DNA from 3 places in the Streptosporangium sp. 'caverna' genome. Region 2 is predicted to be linked to each of the others. Evidence: riboswitches for the same ligand, from Rfam matches in the RefSeq annotation. Region 2 holds a riboswitch; each other region holds the start of a gene.
What was found. A riboswitch is a leader RNA that binds a small molecule or an ion and turns the genes downstream of it on or off. The one in region 2 is predicted to bind S-adenosylmethionine.

Region 1: it holds a riboswitch for S-adenosylmethionine, as region 2 does, so the genes downstream of both, DKM19_RS09660 (glutathione S-transferase C-terminal domain-containing protein) here and thrC (threonine synthase) in region 2, are expected to answer to the same signal.
Region 3: it holds a riboswitch for S-adenosylmethionine, as region 2 does, so the genes downstream of both, DKM19_RS45695 (aminotransferase class V-fold PLP-dependent enzyme) here and thrC (threonine synthase) in region 2, are expected to answer to the same signal.

Annotation. Positions count from the first base shown of each region.
Region 1 covers NZ_CP029711.1:2,166,852-2,169,899, forward strand. Annotated here, with positions in the region: gene DKM19_RS09645 (ABC transporter ATP-binding protein) at 1-26, shown strand, start outside; gene DKM19_RS09650 (enoyl-CoA hydratase) at 107-880, shown strand; gene DKM19_RS09655 (DUF402 domain-containing protein) at 1,085-1,585, opposite strand; SAM riboswitch class IV at 1,638-1,751, shown strand; gene DKM19_RS09660 (glutathione S-transferase C-terminal domain-containing protein) at 1,789-2,721, shown strand; gene DKM19_RS09665 (FAD/NAD(P)-binding domain-containing protein) at 2,825-3,048, shown strand, end outside.
Region 2 covers NZ_CP029711.1:10,186,842-10,189,889, reverse strand. Annotated here, with positions in the region: gene DKM19_RS44005 (hypothetical protein) at 1-584, opposite strand, end outside; SAM riboswitch class I at 946-1,086, shown strand; gene thrC (threonine synthase) at 1,101-2,363, shown strand; gene DKM19_RS43995 (MoaD/ThiS family protein) at 2,386-2,661, shown strand.
Region 3 covers NZ_CP029711.1:10,573,049-10,576,096, reverse strand. Annotated here, with positions in the region: gene DKM19_RS45700 (NADH-quinone oxidoreductase subunit D) at 1-482, opposite strand, end outside; gene DKM19_RS45695 (aminotransferase class V-fold PLP-dependent enzyme) at 501-1,796, opposite strand; SAM riboswitch class IV at 1,849-1,964, opposite strand; gene DKM19_RS45690 (TerC family protein) at 2,462-3,048, shown strand, end outside.

The sequences.
Region 1 (3,048 bases), 3.3 Mb from region 2:
TGTCGCCGGAGAGGGAAAAGGTATAGAACCATATTCTGGAGCTGTCCGGACGGGGAGCTCTCGTGCGGAAGGCCTCCGGGAAAGGGGGCTCCCGGAAGGGGACGAGATGGTCGATCTGGTGCTGTCGTCGATCGAGCGGGGCGTGCTGACGCTGACGTTCAACCGGCCGGACAGGCTCAACGCCTGGACCGCCGAGATGGGGCGGCGTTACTTCGACCAGCTGGCCGAGGCGGAGCTGGACCCCGAGGTCCGGGTGATCGTCGTCACCGGAGCGGGGAAGGGCTTCTGCGCCGGGGCGGACTTCCAGACGCTCAGCTCCATCCAGGACGGCTCCTACAGGGGCGAGCCGGACAAGCGCCCCAACACCTTCCCGACCACGATCCGCAAGCCGATCATCGCCGCGGTCAACGGCGCCTGCGCCGGGCTCGGCATGGTCCACGCCCTGATGTGCGACCTGATCTTCACCGCCGACGAGGCGAAGTGGACCACCGCCTTCGCCCGGCGCGGCCTGATCGCCGAGTACGGCCTGTCGTGGATCCTGCCCCGGCTCATCGGCCATGCCAAGGCCATGGACCTGCTGCTGTCGGGCCGCACCTTCTCCGGGGCCGAGGCCTACGAGCTGGGTCTGGTCAACCGGTCGGTGTCCCGGGAGAGCCTGCTGGAGGAGGCCACGGCCTACGCCCGCGAGCTGGCCGCCTTCAGCTCGCCGGCGTCGATGGCCGTGATGAAGCGTCAGATCTGGGGCGACTGGAGCGAGACCCTGGAGTCGTCGGAGTCCGCGGCGGCGCGCAAGATGGTGGAGGCCTTCTCCCGGCCCGACTTCGCCGAGGGCGTCGCCAGCTTCCTGGAACGCCGCGCCCCCGGCTTCCCTCCGCTGTAGACCCGCCACAGACCGCCCGGCCGGCTCGCGCGGCGGCGAGCCGGCCGGGCCTTGGACGTGTTGGACGTGCGGGCGTTGCGGCGATCGGCGGTGAGCACCGCAGGAGCGTGGGGCGACGGAGCGGGGTGTGGTCGGCGGGTGGCGCCGGGTGGCCGGGCCGTACCGGAGACCGGGCAGGTCACCCTGGACTGGAGGCGGGGCGGCTCAGGTCACCTGAGCCAGCCAGTGGGGCGCGGCGCCGAAGGGGGCGGCGCGGGTGCGGACCGCCTCCATCAGCCGGGCGGCCGTGGTGCGGGCGTTCTCGATGACGTCGGGGGGATAGGCGTAGCGGACCTGGTGCTCCTCGAACTCGTCCTCGTCGTCCAGGATGACCCGGCCGTCGCGCATGCGGATCACGTCGAGGTCCAGGTCGACCATGGTCACCTCGCCGTCGCTCCACTGGGGCACCGTCGCGATGTCGCAGTAGATCTCGACCCTGTTCGGGAGGGCGTTGAAGGAGGCCGTCCACCAGCCGTCCCGGGGGAAGAGCATCACGAACGCGGAGGCTGAGGGGACCACGGGCCCGTCGCCCTTGCGGGCGCCCGAGCCTGCCGTGCAGCCGATCCACACGCCGTGCTCGTCCTCGCCGAGGAGCAGGCTGGGATGGTGCCAGTGCAGAGACCCGTCGTACTTGCGGTAGACCACATTAACGATCTCATGTGACATCCCTCGACTTTAAGGCTTGACATAGATCTATGTATTTCCTACCTTCTAACTAGGTTAAGAGTGTCAGTGCAAAGCCCCGGCTGGCTGACCGGCAACCCTCGCACCGCGGCGGGGTGCCCCCGGGGAGAGACCTGGCGGCACGGTGGGCGTGCCGCAAGCGCGAACCCCTCACCGGGTTACCGAGACATGCCTGGGAGCACCACATGTCCGAGATCACACTCAACTACGCCGGCCCCGTCGACCTCGACACCTACGGCCGCTACCGGCCGGGCGGCCGTCCCGGCCCCCGCTACCCCTTCCAGGGACGGATCGGGACGCCCGAGTTTCCCGCCGAGCCCGGGCGCTACCACCTCTACGTCGCGGCGGTCTGTCCCTACGCGCAGCGTGCGGCGATCGTCCGTTCGCTCAGGGGACTGGAGGACGTGGTCTCGCTGTCCTACGTGGACGACGAGCGCGACGGGCGGGGATGGGCGTTCCGCGAGCGGCGCGGGGCCGACCCGGTGAACGGGTTCGCCACGCTCAGGGAGGCGTACGAGGCGACCGAGCCGGGGTTCGACGGGCACGTCTCGGTGCCGGCGCTGTGGGACAGGGAGACCGGGCGGATCGTGAGCAACAACTTCCCCGACATCACGATCGACCTGGGCACCCGGTTCGACGGCGATCCCGAGGCCGACCTCTACCCCGAGGAGCTGCGCCCGGAGATCGACGCGCTCAACGCGAGGATCTACGAGTACGTCAACACCGCGGCCGGCCGCGTCGGGTCGGCCACGACGGAGGCGGAGTACGGCGAGGCGCGGCAGGCCGTGATCGCCTTCCTGGAGGAGCTCGACGCCCGGCTCGCCGACCGCAGGTTCCTGTTCGGCTCGGGGATCACCGAGGCGGATGTCAGGCTCTGGCCGACGCTGCTCCGGTTCGATGTGAGCGACAACCCGGCGGCCAGGATCAGCGAGCGCCCGCTGACCGCGTTCCCCAACCTGTGGGCCTACGCCAGGGACCTCTACCAGCATCCCGCCTTCCGGGAGAACACCGACCTCACCGCGCTCTCCACTCCGGCGGGGGAGACCGACCCCTGGCGGATCCCGGTCCAGCCGTTCCGGGCCGACTGGGAGCAGTCCCATCACAGAGCCGCCGTATGAGCGGGCGCGGAGCCTTCGCGACCCTCGCCCCGTCGAGTCCGTCGAGTCCGTCGAGTCCGTCGAGTCCGTCGAGTCCGTCGAGTCCGTCGAGGGAGGGGGCCTTATGAGCGCGGTCGCCGTCGTCGGCGCGGGGCCGACCGGCACCTGCCTGGTGGAGCGGATCTGCGCCAACGCGGCCGAACTGCTGAGCTGGCCGTCGCTGGACATCCACGTGATAGACCCCTACCCGCCGGGCGGCGGCCGGGTCTGGCGCAAGGAGCAGCCCGACCTGCTCTGGATGAACTCCACCGCCGCCGACGTGACGCTGTTCACCGACGAGTCGGTCCA
Region 2 (3,048 bases):
AACCTGCGCACCAGGAGAGAGGCGGAGTCCCGGCCGACCACGCGGATCCTCCTGAGGCGAGTCTGCTGGTTCATCGTGACCTTCACGCACTTCAGGCAGACCTCGTGATATCCCAGCAGGGCGAAATAGGAGATGCCGGCGCTGCGGCGTCCGAGACCCCTGTCGGAGAGCCCCAGCCCCACCTCCCGGTAGATCCGCCGCGAACCCTTGAGATTGAACGCGGTGGAACCGATGATCGCGTGGTTCGACACGGGAGGACAGTGCACAAATATCCGGACATTGTTGTTCTGGCGGGGGTTCCAGGGCAGGACCCGGAGCGACGTGACGTTCTTCAACGCGGGCGGGATCCCGTTGTTGTTGGTGTTGTTCGCGGAGGAGCCGTCGCTCCCGGAGGACGAGGCTTTCCCGGAGGAGCCGCCGCCGTCCTTCCCGGAGGTGTTGGAGTTGTTGATGTTCTTGTTGGACGGGGGCGGGTCCTCGGCGACCCTCCGGACGGTCACGGACGGGATGTCGAGCGCCTCGGCGGGCATGATCGGGCCCATCACGAGGGCGGCCGCCGTTCCCATTCGTACAGCAAAACGCATGTGTTTCTCCTGCCGGACGGACACGGGACATTGGCGGCGTGGGACATTGGCGGCGTGCTCTCGCCGGGCGACAGACACGTGGGTGGCGTCGGAGGGCCGGTGTCCGCGGGGCGCCGGCGCGAAGGCATCCAGGCACCCGTCCTGACCGGGCCGGTCGTCTCATTATGTCGATTGCGCCACATAAACGTGGACGCCACACCGACACGGAGTGTGTCGGCGTGGGACCCACGGGTGGACGATCGGAGAGAGGCCGTCCGACAGGCAACACGCCATGTCTCGAAAAGTGAGACGAGTGGTCAGGATCGCGGTAGGGCGGGGTAGAGTGCGTAGGACCTGCTCGTCAGGCCCCTAATTGAATATTTGCTCATCCAGAGGGGTGGAGGGACCGGCCCTGCGAAGCCCCGGCAACCATCTCGGTTCAAGACTCGTAATCTGACGAGGTCAGCCGAGACAGGTGCCAATTCCGGTCTGTGACCAGGGTGGTCGCAGACGAAGATGAGGGAAAGGCCTCCCTTCATGGCGCTCGCAACCACCGAAAACACCACCTCGCTCGACTTCGGCCCCGCCGTGGCTCTCTCCTGTCGCGAATGTGGTGCCCGCTACGACCTCGGTCCGATCTTCGCCTGTATCGAGTGTTTCGGACCCCTCGAGATCGCCTATGACTTCGGGCGCGTGACCCGGGAGCAGATCGCCGAGGGACCGACCAACATCTGGCGCTACCGTTCCCTGCTGCCGGTTCCGGTCGATGTGACCTCCAAGCCCAACATGGCCCCGGGCTGGACCAAGCTCGTCAAGGCCGACAACCTCGCCCGCGAGCTGGGCATCCGCTCGCTGCACGTGAAAGACGACTCCGGCAATCCCACGCACTCCTTCAAGGACCGCGTGGTGGCCATGGCCGTCGAGGCGGCTCGTAACTTCGGTTTCCACACCCTTTCCTGCTCCTCCACCGGCAACCTGGCAGGCGCGGTCACCGCCGCGGCCGCCCGCGCCGGGCTGGACGCCTGCGTGTTCATTCCCGCGGACCTGGAGGAAGCCAAGATCGTCATGGCCTCGGTGTACGGGGGCAGGCTCATCGCCATCGAGGGCACCTACGACGACGTGAACCGCTTCTGTTCCGAGCTCATCGGCGACGAGCTGGGCGACCAGTGGGGCTTTGCCAACGTCAACCTTCGCCCGTACTACGCGGAGGGCTCCAAGACCCTGGCCTACGAGATCGCCGAGCAGCTCGGCTGGCGGATCCCGGACCAGATCGTCATCCCCGTCGCGTCCGGCTCCCAGCTCACGAAGATCGACAAGGCCTTCAAGGAGCTGATCGGTCTCGGCCTCGTCGAGGAGAAGCCTTACAAGATCTTCGCGGCCCAGGCGGAGGGGTGCTCGCCGGTCTCCACCGCCTACAAGGCGGGCCTCGACGTGATCCGCCCGGTCAAGCCGGACACGATCGCCAAGTCGCTGGCGATCGGCAACCCGGCGGACGGCCCCTACGTGCTGGACATCGCCCGGCGCACCGGCGGTGCGGTGGAGGACGTCACGGACACCGAGATCGTCGACGCGATCCGGCTGCTGGCCAGGACCGAGGGCATCTTCGCCGAGACGGCGGGCGGCGTCACCGTCGGCGTGCTGCGCAAGCTGGTCGCCGCGGGACGACTCGACCCCGACGCGGAGACCGTGGTCCTCAACACCGGTGACGGTCTGAAGACCCTCGACGCGGTGGCCGGCCAGGCGCGTCCCACCGCGGTCATTCGGCCCTCTCTTGACGCATTCCGTGCGGTTATCGCCTAGAAATCGTGAAAGGTACTGAATTATGAGCGTTTCTGTGCGGATTCCGACGATCCTGCGGACCTACACCGACGGTGCCGCCGAGGTGAACGGGGAGGGCGAGACCCTTCGCGACGTTCTGCAGAAGCTGGACGCGGACTTCCCCGGGATCGGGGCGCGCATCTTTGATGAAACGGGCAAGATTCGCCGTTTTGTCAATGTCTACGTCGGGGATGAGGACGTCCGTTTTGTCGACAACCTCGATACGGTCACGCCGTCCGGCGTCCAGGTCTCCATCATCCCGGCCGTCGCCGGGGGCTGATCCTCCCAGCGCGCCCTGACGCGCCCGGGCCCCTGCCGGGCGCTCGCAGACCCGGGCGACTCTCCCGGTGCTTCTTCCAGGCCTCTCCAGGCTTCCCCATGACACCCGCTCCGGCTCCGGCCGCGTGCGGGTGTTGTGTTTTGTGGCGCGAGCCCATATCTGTGACGGAAGGAAATAATGGAATCTTTAACTAACTAATCGTGAGAGCCAATCCCGATGGGGATGATAAAAGGGCACGTAAAGCAGTAGTTTGGCGCTTGACTCTGTTGCCCCACGGTGTCCCACAGGTATGGTCGAGAACGATCGACGTAGGCGTTGTCTCCGCCTCGGAGATTGAGGACTTCGCGAGAGGAATGGGTGTGGTCCTCAAGTCCAGTAAGAGGAGTC
Region 3 (3,048 bases), 390 kb from region 2:
AACGCGTAGAAGACCGGGGTGATCGCGCCGAGCTCCAGCGGGTAGGACCCCAGGAACATCAGATGGCTCAGCACCCGGTTGAGCTCGGCCATCAGGGTGCGCGTCCAGACCGCCCTGACCGGCACCTCCATGCCGAGCATCCGCTCCACCGCGAGCACGACGCCCAGCTCGTTCGAGAAGGCCGACAGCCAGTCGTGCCGGTTGGCCAGCACGATGATCTGCCGGTAGTCGCGCACCTCGAACAGCTTCTCCGCGCCGCGGTGCATGTAGCCCACGACCGGCTCGGCCGAGCTGATCCGCTCGCCGTCCAGCGTGAGCCGCAGCCGCAGCACCCCGTGCGTGGACGGATGCTGCGGCCCGATGTTGAGGACCATGTCCTCGGTCGCGAGCTCCTTGCCGTGCGTTTCCGGCACGGCCTCCGCTCCGGCCCCGATGCCCACGCTTACCGTCCGGGGCGCGCCTTCGGCATGGGGCTCAGTCATAAGACCCATGCTGCCACGTCATCCGCGCGACACAAGATCCTGCAGAGCGGTGATCAGACGATCGACGTGTTCTTCGGTGGTGCCGATGCCGATGGAGGCGCGGACGGCGGAGGCGGTGACGTCGTCGCAGCCGCCGTCCGCGGTACCGAGGAGGTGGCGGACGAACGGGTGGGCGCAGAACTTGCCGTCGCGTACGCCGATGCCGTAGTCGCCGGACAGGGCCTCGGCGACCTCGCGGGCGGTGAAGCCCTCGACCACGAAGGAGACGATGCCGACGCGGGGGTGGTCGGGGCCCCACAGGGAGAGCTCGTGCACGCCCCGGACCGCGGTGATGCCGGCGCGCAGGCGGTTCAGGAGGCGCTCCTCCTCGCGGAGCAGTACGGTCCAGCCGGTGGCGGTCAGGGCGTCGCAGGCGGCGGCCAGCGCGACGGCGCCCAGGACGTTCGGGGTGCCGGCCTCGTGGCGGGCCTCGGGGTCCTCGTGCCACTCGGTCTCGTCGTCGTTCACGGCCTTCACCGCGCCGCCGCCCTTGAGGTACGGCTCCGCCTCCGCCAGCCAGTCCGAGCGGCCGATCAGGGCGCCCGTGCCGAACGGGGCGTAGAGCTTGTGACCGGAGAAGACCACGTAGTCCAGGTCGAGCGCCGTCAGGTTGAGGCGGCGGTGCGGGACGAGCTGGGCGGCGTCGACGAGGATGCGGGCGCCGTGGCGGTGGGCGATGTGGGCCAGGGCGGCGATCGGCCAGAGCTCGCCGGTGACGTTGGAGGCGGCGGTGACGACCAGCAGCTTCGGACCGTCGATCTCCGCGAGGGCCTCGTCGGCGGCGCGGACGGCCTCGCCGGGAAAAGCGGGAATCCCGAGCCGTACGGCGGTGCCCCAGGGCAGGAGCGAGGCGTGGTGCTCGGTGTCGAAGACCACGGCGGTGGTCCCCTCGGGCAGGCTGCGGGCCAGCAGGTTGGTCGCGTCGGTGGTGTTGCGAGTGAAGATCACCGAGTCGTCGGGACGGGCGCCGGCGAAGGCGCGGACGGTGTGCCGGGCCTGCTCGTAGCGGGCCGTCGTGAGCTGGGACGCGTACCCGGCGCCGCGATGGACGCTGGAGTATGCCGGGAGCGCGGCGGTGACGGCGGCGCTCACCGGCTCCAGACAGGGCGCGCTGGCGGCGTAGTCGAGGTTGGCGTAGGGGACCAGCCTGCCGCCCCTGACCGGGACCTCCAGGTCGGAGCCGAGCACCGCGGGAATCCGCCGCTCCGAGGGCACCTGGGGCGCCGGGGCGGTCACGGGCGTGGAGGCGGGGGTGAAAATCGTCAGTGTGGACACGCCAGGTCTCCTTCGAGGTCATCGGACCCCAACCCATGGCGTTGGTGCATGGAGCCCGCGCTTGCCCGACACGCGACGTGCCGGGCCAGGTCCTCACCCGGGGCACCCCGCCGCGGACGCGAGGGTTGCCGGCCAGCGAGCCGGGGCTTGTCACTGGCACTCATGACCTACCTGGGAACTATAACCGACGCCTGACCGTGCCCTGCAAGTACTGAATGTGGCCGGCGTCGGTCCGCATCGCGTTCGGCCGCCCCCTCGATGGCCTGTCCGAATACGTTCCACTGGCGATTCCGCGTGAGGCCCGGTCGTCTCCCCGATGGCTCGTCCGAATGCGTTCCGCGTCGTGCCCGGCGGTCCTCCCACGGCCTGTCCGAGCGCGTGCCGGGTCAGGTCCGGTGATCTTCCTGCGGCCTGTCCGAGTGCGTTCCGCGTCGTGTCCGGCGGTCCTCCCACGGCCTGTCCGAGCGCGTTCCGTGTCATGCCCGGCGGTCTTCCTGATGACCTGTCCGGGTGTGTCCCGGCGCTTCCCGGGACCGCCCGACGGTGCCCACATGTGTCGAATGTGATCAGTGTTTATTCCCGGGAAGGAACTCAGAGCGTCCCCCAGTCGTCGAGGCAGTCAGTCGGCAAAGCGTCCCGGCCGCCGGCCGACCAAGGAGGAATCAATGGACTGGGTGACCAACCCGGAGATATGGATAGGGTTCTTCACCCTTGTCGCGCTCGAGATCGTCCTGGGCATCGACAACATCATCTTCATTTCGATCCTCGCAGGAAAGCTCCCTCCCGAGCAGCGTGACAAAGCCCGCAAGCTCGGCCTCATGGCCGCCCTGGTCAGCCGACTGGCCCTGCTGTTCGCGCTGTCGTGGGTGGTGAAACTCACATCGCCGTTCTTCGAGGTCTTCGGGCAGGGGATATCCGGGCGCGATCTGATTTTGATACTCGGCGGGCTGTTCCTGCTGGGCAAGAGCGTCTTCGAGGTGCACGACAGCCTGGAGGGCAAGTCCGGCCACGCCGGAGGCAAGGTGGCGGCCTCCTTCACCGCCGTGATCCTGCAGATCATGGTCCTCGACATCGTCTTCTCGCTCGACTCCGTGATCACCGCGGTCGGCATGGTCGACGAGCTCGGCGTCATGATCGCGGCCGTCATCGTCTCGGTCATCGTGATGCTCGTCGCCTCCGGGCCGATCAGCCGCTTCGTGGACCGGCATCCGAGCATCAAGATGCTCGCCCTGTCCTTCCTGGTGCTGATCGG